3 regions of the Paenibacillus paludis genome follow, and region 1 is predicted to be linked to each of the others. Evidence: riboswitches for the same ligand, from Rfam matches in the RefSeq annotation. Region 1 holds a riboswitch; each other region holds the start of a gene.
The links. Region 1 has a riboswitch for cyclic di-GMP ahead of ACAN56_RS09910 (collagen-binding domain-containing protein). Riboswitches for the same ligand answer to the same signal wherever they lie in the genome.
Positions count from the first base shown of each region.

Region 1 (3,151 bases):
TTATAGGGAGGGACGGTTTGCCTGGGAACTGACGGGGGTCACTCCGCTTGAGGACAACATTCCGGCCAAAGGCCGACTGGGCTTCTGGGAGCATCCTGTTCTGCAAAGAAAGCGGTGAAGCGCTTATGGAATTTCAGACCGGCAAGTCTAACTGGATAGACGGAAAATGTTATGACAGTACCGGCGGTTCGGTGAAATATAGGTATGAATGGGATGCTGTCCGGGTATCTTTTTAAATATAGGGCTTTGTGTATCTTATCTCTGCCGGAGCCAATCAGGTGTTCAGGAAGGAGCGTATGCATAGGAAATGGGCAGTCTTCTTATTGCGTGGCTTTGCATGTTATGTTTATTTCTTACGTTTAAGGATAAGGTAAGCCGGAGAATTCTATATCCCGTGGCGCTGGTAGTTATTTTCGGCACATTGGGTTATTGGAAGGTTTTAATGTAATCTATAGCGGGTACTTTACAGGTCTTGCCGACTCCCATGGCGAGGCCTGTTTTTATTCTTCAACGCACCAAAGGCTATAGGCTTGCTTGAGGGCCGGATTTGTTTTTGTACTGTTCCTCATAGCTGTGGTAGCCGGAGATATCGAGTCCCAGGTATTTGCGCATATGGATAGCGGCCTGTGCAGCGATGACGTCATCCAGCAGCAGCATCCGTTCATGATATCCCCGGCATATAAATTTGGCCTCGATGCCGACCTGGAGCCGCTGCTGTTCATAGACCTTAACTCCGCGTTTCCTCATTTCGGCGCGCACATCCCTCAGATCGGCAGTAGCCGCATTCGCAGCAGTACGGAGAACATCCATGTATGGGGCGGGGGTCCGCAGTTGTGTCGACATAATGGCTGAATCCCGTTCAAAGGCTGATAAAATCAGCGGAAGCAATATATAGGATTTGACCAGTGTATTATCGTTACTCTCCGCTCTATGCATAAATTCAATCACCTCTAATAAGAACGTATATTCGTATTTTAACCGATTATTCAAAAATTAATCAATGGAATTTCTAAACAACTGAAACAATGTGACATAATTCACAAAATAATTATAAGAATTATTTTATATTAAAATTGAAATAATAAATATTGAAAAATAAAGCTCATTGATAAGGAGAATTGTGATGAATTATGAGGGAAGTCTCCGCCGCGGGTTGTTGTTCGGGTTGTTTCTAAGTGTTCCACTATGGATGTCCATGATCGGCTGGGTTCAGCTGTTATAAAATATACAAATTCTAAGTCCGGCTGTTGCCCGCTGACTTGTGTAAAATTGACAATGACTAAAAACTGCTGCCAAGAGCTGGCGACAGTTTTTTTGCCGTTTCGACATAAGTTGAAAAGTGGTTCGAATATACTAATTTTTAATATTGAAAATTTGTTTTATATGATCGGTAAATACAACGAAACCCTTATGTGATGCGGGATTGAGGACTTTTTAAGAGAATCTATCAAAAAAAATAAGGAATAGATTGACAAACGGAGGGGTGAAGAGATAGACTGATTCTAGTCCGAAAGTAACAAAAGTCATAGACTACATAGAATACAACTGTTACCAACTTCTCATGTATAATCGCAAACCGTTCGAAAGAGCGGGACGCAAAGTCAGGAATCTACAGCACTCTAAAGGTGCCATGATCGTCCGGCCGCCATGAAGCTAACCCTTCTTGGCGGTCTTTTTGTTGTTACGGGCTAATCTGTGCATTCATAGAATAGTTACATAGGAGGTGCATATCGTTGTTGAAGAAAAAATCATTAGCCTTGATTCTGACGGGGATTTTAACCATCGGCAATATGCTTCATCCGGGGATCAATGCAGAGGCGGCGGCAAGTATGCCGTACACCCCAACACCGGTGCTGGGAGTCGCCGGGAATTTCAATGCCTTTATCTTTGGAGATTTCTCGCAAAGCAATGACCAGATTCACGGACGGCTTGCTGCTGCAGGGAATATTACTCTTCAGGGATATGGAGTATCCAAGGATGCTGTGGGCGGAGATGTGCTTATCGCCGGCAAAGACATCGACTTTTCAAATGGAACAGTTTATGGCACCTCTGTGTATGGAGGCAGCATGAAAAGTTCAGGAGCTGATCTTAAAGGAGGTACGCGGCAGGACCATCCGATCGATTTTCAAGCTGAGGAGCAATTTTTGATTCAGCGTTCGAGTGAACTCGCTGCTCTGAAACAAACGCAGCCCTTTGTCAGAGATGGAGGGGAAATGACGATTAACGCTCCGGATTCCTTTAATGTCATTCATTTGACTGCTGCGGATTTGGCGGTTACCAACGGTCTCCAGTTCAACATTGCAGGAAATGCCACGGTAATTATCAATGTAAGCGGGAATAAGGTCGTCATTCCGGATTTTCAAATGTGGAACGGCAAACCTCACAATGTGCTGTTCAACTTCTACGAAGCTTCTTCTGTAGCAAATGGCAACACAACCATTGAAGGCACCATGTTAGCGCCTCATGCCTTTGTGGCATTCAGCCGAGCTGAGCTGCATGGTACCCTTATTGCAAAAGGATTCAGCGGTTATATTCAGATGCATCATCATACCTTTGAGGGAACGGTGCCGCCAGTCGGGCCGACACCAACACCGACACCAACACCAACACCGACGCCGATACCGACGGCGACACCGACACCAACGCCGATACCGACGGCGACGCCAACACCGACGCCGATACCGACACCAACACCAACACCAACGCCGATACCGACGCCAACACCGACGCCGATACCGACACCAACACCGACACCAACACCAACACCAACACCAACACCAACACCGACGGCGACGCCAACACCGACGGCGACGGCGACGGCGACACCGACACCAACGCCGATACCGACGGCGACGCCAACACCGACGCCGATACCGACACCAACACCAACACCAACGCCGATACCGACGCCAACACCGACGCCGATACCGACACCAACACCGACACCAACACCAACACCAACACCAACACCAACACCGACGGCGACGCCAACACCGACGGCGACGGCGACGGCGACACCGACACCAACGCCGATACCGACGGCGACGCCAACACCGACGCCGATACCGACACCAACACCAACACCAACGCCGATACCGACGCCAACACCGACGCCGATACCGACACCAACACCGACACCAACACCAACACC
Region 1 is NZ_JBGJZP010000004.1:245,165-248,315, forward strand. Features, by position in the region: gene ACAN56_RS09900 (ASCH domain-containing protein) at 1-118, shown strand, start outside; gene ACAN56_RS09905 (YhjD family protein) at 523-936, opposite strand; cyclic di-GMP riboswitch class I at 1,561-1,650, shown strand; gene ACAN56_RS09910 (collagen-binding domain-containing protein) at 1,734-3,151, shown strand, end outside.

Region 2 (3,151 bases), on a different contig from region 1:
CTGCTTGGTCAGCAGCGACAACCATACCTACACAGTTGGCATTGCTGTCATAGATAATGCAGGAATCTTTACCCTCCAGCGCCTGATGCACAAATGCAGCATCTGTCGGAGCGCTGAAATCATGTGTTCCTGAGGAGAATACGATCATATCCAAATCGCTTCCGCTGAGCCCACAGCTCTTCAATAGCTTTTTGGATGCTTCAATAGCCATATAAAGCGTGCTCTCTTCATAGTCCGCCGCGTAATAACGATCCTTACGGCCAAAGAACTCCCAAATGCCGATAAGCTTGTCCGCTGAAGATCCGGCCTGCAGAGCCAATTCCTCATTGCTGATCTTATAGGCAGGATGGTACACTTCGGTGCTTACTATTTTGACATTAGCCATGGTTGACCACCCTCTGCTTTAGATTTAGGATATACGATTTAGGATTTAACGATTGCCCAAGCCTCTTCCACCGTATCCACAAAATGTCCTTTAAATCCGGCGCTTGGAGCTACTCTCTGTAATTGAGATTTGGCTACTACTTTCTTCGGATTCACCAGAACCGCATGTTTAAAACCGTTATACAGCACATAGCAGCGTTCCAGAACCGGTAGTATCTCCGGCTTGAAGGGCGCCATATCGTTGCAGTCAATAATCAGAGACATCTCGTGGATCGGCAAAGTCGGCATGGACGCCTCGAATATTTCCACTTCTTTTACCGTTTCAGCCAATTCGGCAAATCCATGCAAGCTGATGAAGATGGTGTTGAATTCCGGGTACATTTTAGTTTCTGCGATCATTTTTTAACGACACTCCTCTAGTTGTTTTTTTTCAATTTGCGGTTGCGGGATTCATTGGAAATAGGTTCATACCCAAAATTTACCGCTTTACTACTATCGTCAAATTGCACTGTTTTTTTGATAGTTTCTGAAAATTCATTTATGGCGTTCTGACTATTGTACGAAGCACAATATAGTCATTTGCGTCGCGTGAGATCAGTGTGTCTTTATTGAAATACACAAGATTGTCCGCACTGCGGTTTCGTTCCCCAAGCAAAAAGAGTTCCCCGTTTCGGAGGTTCACTCCGCGGGCTACCAGTTTATTGTTCATCATTTCCGAGAACACCGCATAATTGTCACCCACGATTAATAGATCATTCCGGTCGCCATTTACCCATTCACGTTTAAGCAATACTTTAACCGGAGCTCCGGCTTTACTGCGGTCCATCGTCATATAAATGAAATAATTTTTGGTCTTGCCGGCAGCATCCACTTCTTTGGAGTCAATCATCCAGACAATATCTTTACCATTCGAAGCTACGAGGTTGAAGGATTCATTTTCTTTCAGCTTGTAAAGCTCAATTGTTTTTGAACTTGGCAGATCATACAGATACAACGTGCCGGTGTCCCATTTGCTATAGATGAACTTGTCATCTACAAACTGGTGGACCTGATCAAAACCGAGATCATTGATGGTCTGAGTTTCCAGCGTCGTTTTGTTAGTGAAGTAAAAATCTGAGCCACTGCTGTGTGCATAATATTTGTCACCCACACCCAGTAATTCCGGAGTTTTCACTTCCAGCGGAAGCTCGCTTGTTTTTTTTGTTTTCAAATTGTACTGTACCAGCTTCTTCGGGTAGATATTAATTCGTTTAGTCACTTCAATTGTAGACTCATAATAATAAACACTGTCTCCCAGGAGCTGCAGGTTCGTTTTGAACGTGTTAGTAGAAGTGACTTTCTCCGTCGTCTTCTTCTTCCAGTTATGTAAGTACAGCTGATAAGCCCCTTTGCTATCCTTCTCCAGTGAAGCGATCGTGTCACCCGTGAACTTGTAGTTGTAGTCAAGCGGCATGTTATATGCAGTTTTGACATCTGTAAAAGTGTAATTCGCAGCTGCGTGGACCGGAGTAGCAATCAGGGGTCCTGCAGCCAAGGCCGCAGCCAGAATAAACGCTAAACCTGGCCTTATTTTGTGGCGAATCTTCAAAAACATGTTTTTTTATTCTCCTTTTGTTGTATTTAGACAACAAAAAACCAAACTACATGAGCGTCCCCGCTGTCATGCCGCTTTCGTGAGCGGTTTAGACCGGTGGCTTTGCGTCTTCCGCCTTTCGGCGGAGTTGCCTTTGTTCATCAGCTGGCGCTTCCGAATCACAAACATATTTTGGTATTTATTATCTATCTAAATTTATAATTCGACAATAGCAGTCATTATCCTCCTTTTTTCTCACATTCAAATATTGTTCGCTGTATCTGTTTTGTTACGATAGTGCGTAGATCCGTTTGACCATAAAATCGAAAAAACGCTGATTCCAGTTCTCTGACAGCCTTTCGGTCAATTCTGCAATTAACGCTGCAGCGAGGTCCACCAGCTTCTGGACACCTGAAGGTAATGCATCCGGTCCAAGACCATTTAACGCTCCTGTTAACTCATCCAGTTGCTGTGGACTGAGTTTGCGATGCAGTCTCTTAATGCCGAGCTGCGCTGTAGAAGGATCTACTACATGCCGCAGAACCGCCATTAGATCTGCTGCCAGATGACTGCCGAGCCGATGTGCCCAGAGCAAATCGCCGCGAAGATACGCGGTTTCAAATTCCAGAAGGCTGAAAGTGAAACCGGAAAGGATCCTCGTAATCTCCGCATCCGACATGGGGAAGCTCTCTGCCTTGTAGTTGGCAAGACATCCCTCGGGATCATGCAGGACAAGGATTTGCTCGGTTTGTTTCAGACTCTCCTCAGTCACCGTATAAAGATCGAAATGCAGTCCGTCTTCAAACACGCCAACAATTTGCGGGCCTACGAAGTTAGCTTCCGACCAGAATATCAGCGGTTTATAGGTCTCCATATGGGATATTCTGCGCGCTAAAAAGTCCGTCAAGCCCTCGCTGTGGACCAAACAATACAAATCAACATCCGAGTAAACATCCTGCTGTCCTCTGGCATGTGCACCTTTCAGAAATACCGCCCTGACTGCCGGATCACCCTTTACGGCCAAGCCTACCAGACGGATTGCTTCGTCTTGTTTCATTCTCTCTTCCCCCTGCAATGTGTAGTATGATCTGAACATAATCTTTCTTTTTTTATTAAAAGTGAGAAATATTGTGGCGCTGGTGCGTCTTATATACAAATAAATCAATTGGAGGCACTGGATGAAGGCACAGGAAA
Region 2 is NZ_JBGJZP010000003.1:323,857-327,007, reverse strand. Features, by position in the region: gene ACAN56_RS08070 (ketoacyl-ACP synthase III) at 1-385, opposite strand, end outside; gene ACAN56_RS08065 (hypothetical protein) at 424-783, opposite strand; gene ACAN56_RS08060 (hypothetical protein) at 923-1,978, opposite strand; cyclic di-GMP riboswitch class I at 2,029-2,120, opposite strand; gene ACAN56_RS08055 (nucleotidyltransferase domain-containing protein) at 2,247-3,014, opposite strand; gene ACAN56_RS08050 (RNA polymerase sigma factor) at 3,136-3,151, shown strand, end outside.
Region 2: another riboswitch for cyclic di-GMP. It lies ahead of ACAN56_RS08060 (hypothetical protein); the one in region 1 lies ahead of ACAN56_RS09910 (collagen-binding domain-containing protein).

Region 3 (3,151 bases), on a different contig from region 1:
TATGTATAATGGGTCTTTGATTGGATATAACATTGCCGCCTACTGCGAATACCCCTCCTGTATTAATGCTCAAATGATTATTTACACTGACATTGTCCCGAACGAAAAGGTCTCCTCTGGTTACATTTAGTTCAGCTTTTGAATTATTAGAAACAATCTCCCCTACAGACATTTCCTCATCTATATTCATAGTTACATAAGTGTTAATATTCATGTTGCCTTCAACTAGTATCCGTTTTGCTTCAAGACCCAGTGATCCATTGTTGTAGGTCAAAGAACCTGCCAGCAGCTCATTATCCACATGTACATTTGAATTATTGTTTAAATGAACAGTACCTTTTACCCATAGGTTTCCAAGGTTTGACTCCTTCTTAGGATTAATAACATTGATATTCAACTGTGCATTGGCATTTAACCCGCCTCGGAGAATTAAAGATCCATACACGGTTATATTTAGATTTTGGTTAGAGTTAATACCGTCTGCTATTAAAATAACAGGCTGTTCCTCGCTCCCAAAGGTAACACTTGATTCTAAATTCAGCTGTCCTGTAGTCACAATTGCGGGCTTCTTGCCTATTGAACGGATAGATTCCTGGATAGCCATAACATCAGCAGATCCTGTTGGGACTGCACTCTGAGTGTACTTTTGTATATCTTGTTCAATGGCTTCAGCTTGTTCTCTGATATGTTTGGAAATTTCCCCTTGCAGCCCGTTTATATGTATAAATGGAGGAGCGTTATGTACATTAGTTATGCTTCCGGACAGAAGAACCTTGTTTCCTTCAACTTTATTGGGTTCGAAGGGAAGACTGATTTGAGGCGGTACGAGCGTGGGTGTAAATATGTTCACCAATGAAATTTCTAAACGGTTCAAAGCAGTTTCAATTCCAGGCCCATTAATTTGACTTAATGTAAGTCTCCCATCTTCTACAGCAACCTTTTTCTTGATTGTTCTGTGCTGACCGGCTTCGAGCGATAATCCTTCCATAATCACCTTGCCTTCAACTGCGAGGGCATTGTTACTGCCGTAAACACTATCACCTACCGTTACTGAAACTTCATAGGTACCGTTATCTAGCCCGATTTCCCACTTCCCGTCAGGATGAATACGAGTCAAAGTATTTAAGCCGGAATTATCGTAGGTATTCCTTGAGACTGTAGTATCGGTATGGTCAATGTTCCAGCCATAAGAGTAATTATTTTTCGAACTAAAAACATCCCCAGAATCCGTGAGTCCCTTCTCTCGTACAGGAGCTTTTGGGGGCTGAAATTGAATCTGGATCGAATCTCCCTGGGCAGATATCTTCATCTCTGAGATTCCAAAAAAAGGCGCCACAAATTGAGTCAAAATAATAAAACATAATAATTTACTTACAAAACTCATCCTTCTAGTCATAAAGACCCTCCGCTCAAAAAATAAAATTCTGATATGTATAAAAATAGGCGCAAAAAAACCACTAAAAGAAGCGGCCCGGCTACCATTCATAGGACTAACTGATACTGTCCTGTGAATAAGGCCCGTGGCTTTGCGTCCCTGACTTTCGTACAGGTTTGCCTTTATAGTTCTAATGGTTAGTTCAAGAGAATCAAGATTTCTTTAACTATTCTTACAATGTGTATTCTGCATGGCAATAATAACCTATAATTGAATCAGTTAATATTGTTTTTTTTGTGAACATTAAATCATTCAAAATTGTTAAATTTTAATAGACGCCACTCTAGATAACGTAGAGCTTCCCTCCGCCAGCTCACCTCCGTGAAACTCCTTTCAATAAGTATTGATTTCGATGTGTTCTATAGAGATTCCAAACTATCCTAGGGGTAAAAAACCGCATCGTTAAGTAACCTTGCCATGGCGACGTAGCATTCAATATCCATTAACCTGAATTATTCACAGCTTAACCTATATTCCATGGAAACGGCAGTAGAATCAAGAGATTTGACGTTTGAAGAGTCTCACCCAATAGGTGAAAAAACAGATGGAAAAAGAGCCTGATCTTTGGTAATGTTAATGGCGTCGAAACCGCAACATTTCCCTTAGGAGGCTCTTCCATGACTAGTTTACAAGAATACAAGATGAATTCCAACCCCGTGATGAAAGTGAATTTTAAGGGCGGCGATCTCACATCCGATGCCGGGTTACTTTTATACAAGTCTTTCGATCACAAGCTGGGCTTGAGCCAAACGATCAAAGAGCAGCTTGTTGTCCATGACAACGTGGTCCACCGGGATCATCCCAACGCCGATGTGGTCATCCAAAAGCTTTATCAACACGTGAGCGGTTATCATCCTGATGACCATGCTGATGATTTGCATGCGGAGCCGCTGTTCACTTCCATCTTCGAAAAAGAACGGCTTGCTTCTCAGCCCACATTATCCCGTTTTCATGCCAAATCGGACACGGCTACCATCGAATCTCTCGAAATCATTACGGAAACCCTGCAGTCCCGAGTCTAACAAGGCTTTCATCCATTGTTTTGCTTTGACGGATTGACAGGCGATTGCCTGAAAGTACAGCTGCGTCCCGGTAATGTATATGTCTCGTGATGTGGTATCTTTTATGAAGCCGCTGTTTTACCGCTATGAAGCCTTAGCGCCAGGCGCTTTCATACACCTTCGGGAGGATAGTGGTTTTTCCGTCCCGGAATTGTATGAGCTAATTGAAGCCCAGAAGAAACACTACGTCATTCGCCTGAAAGCCAACGCCCGACTTCAAGCGCTGGCACAGGCCATCGCCAACGAAAAGCTGGATGGGACTTGCCTGGGTCAACGCCAAGTGGTTGTGGCCGAGGTCCTTTATCAAGCCAAAAGCTGGAGCCGGGAGCGTCGTGTCGTGATTCACATGGAAAAGCCAGCAGATGAGCTCTTGTTCCATTTCATCTACATCGTCACAAACCTGGAGTTAGAGCCGGAGGATATCCGGCGGGTGTACCGCAACCGCGGGCGGATGGAGAACTTTATTAAAGAAGCGAAGAACGGCTTTGCCTGCTCTAAAATGAGCAGCACGAACTTCCAAGCCAATGAGGTCAAACTGCAGATCTCGATGTTAGCATACAATTTCAATAACTGGTTTCGCCGTCTTTGTTTGCCGGAGAGCATGCAACCAAACCGGATGGAAACGGTTCGCAGCTGTCTGGTAAAAATAGCGGCC
Region 3 is NZ_JBGJZP010000001.1:647,386-650,536, forward strand. Features, by position in the region: gene ACAN56_RS02830 (fibronectin type III domain-containing protein) at 1-1,396, opposite strand, end outside; cyclic di-GMP riboswitch class I at 1,463-1,566, opposite strand; gene ACAN56_RS02835 (transposase) at 2,053-2,457, shown strand; gene ACAN56_RS02840 (IS1380 family transposase) at 2,537-3,151, shown strand, end outside.
Region 3: another riboswitch for cyclic di-GMP. It lies ahead of ACAN56_RS02830 (fibronectin type III domain-containing protein); the one in region 1 lies ahead of ACAN56_RS09910 (collagen-binding domain-containing protein).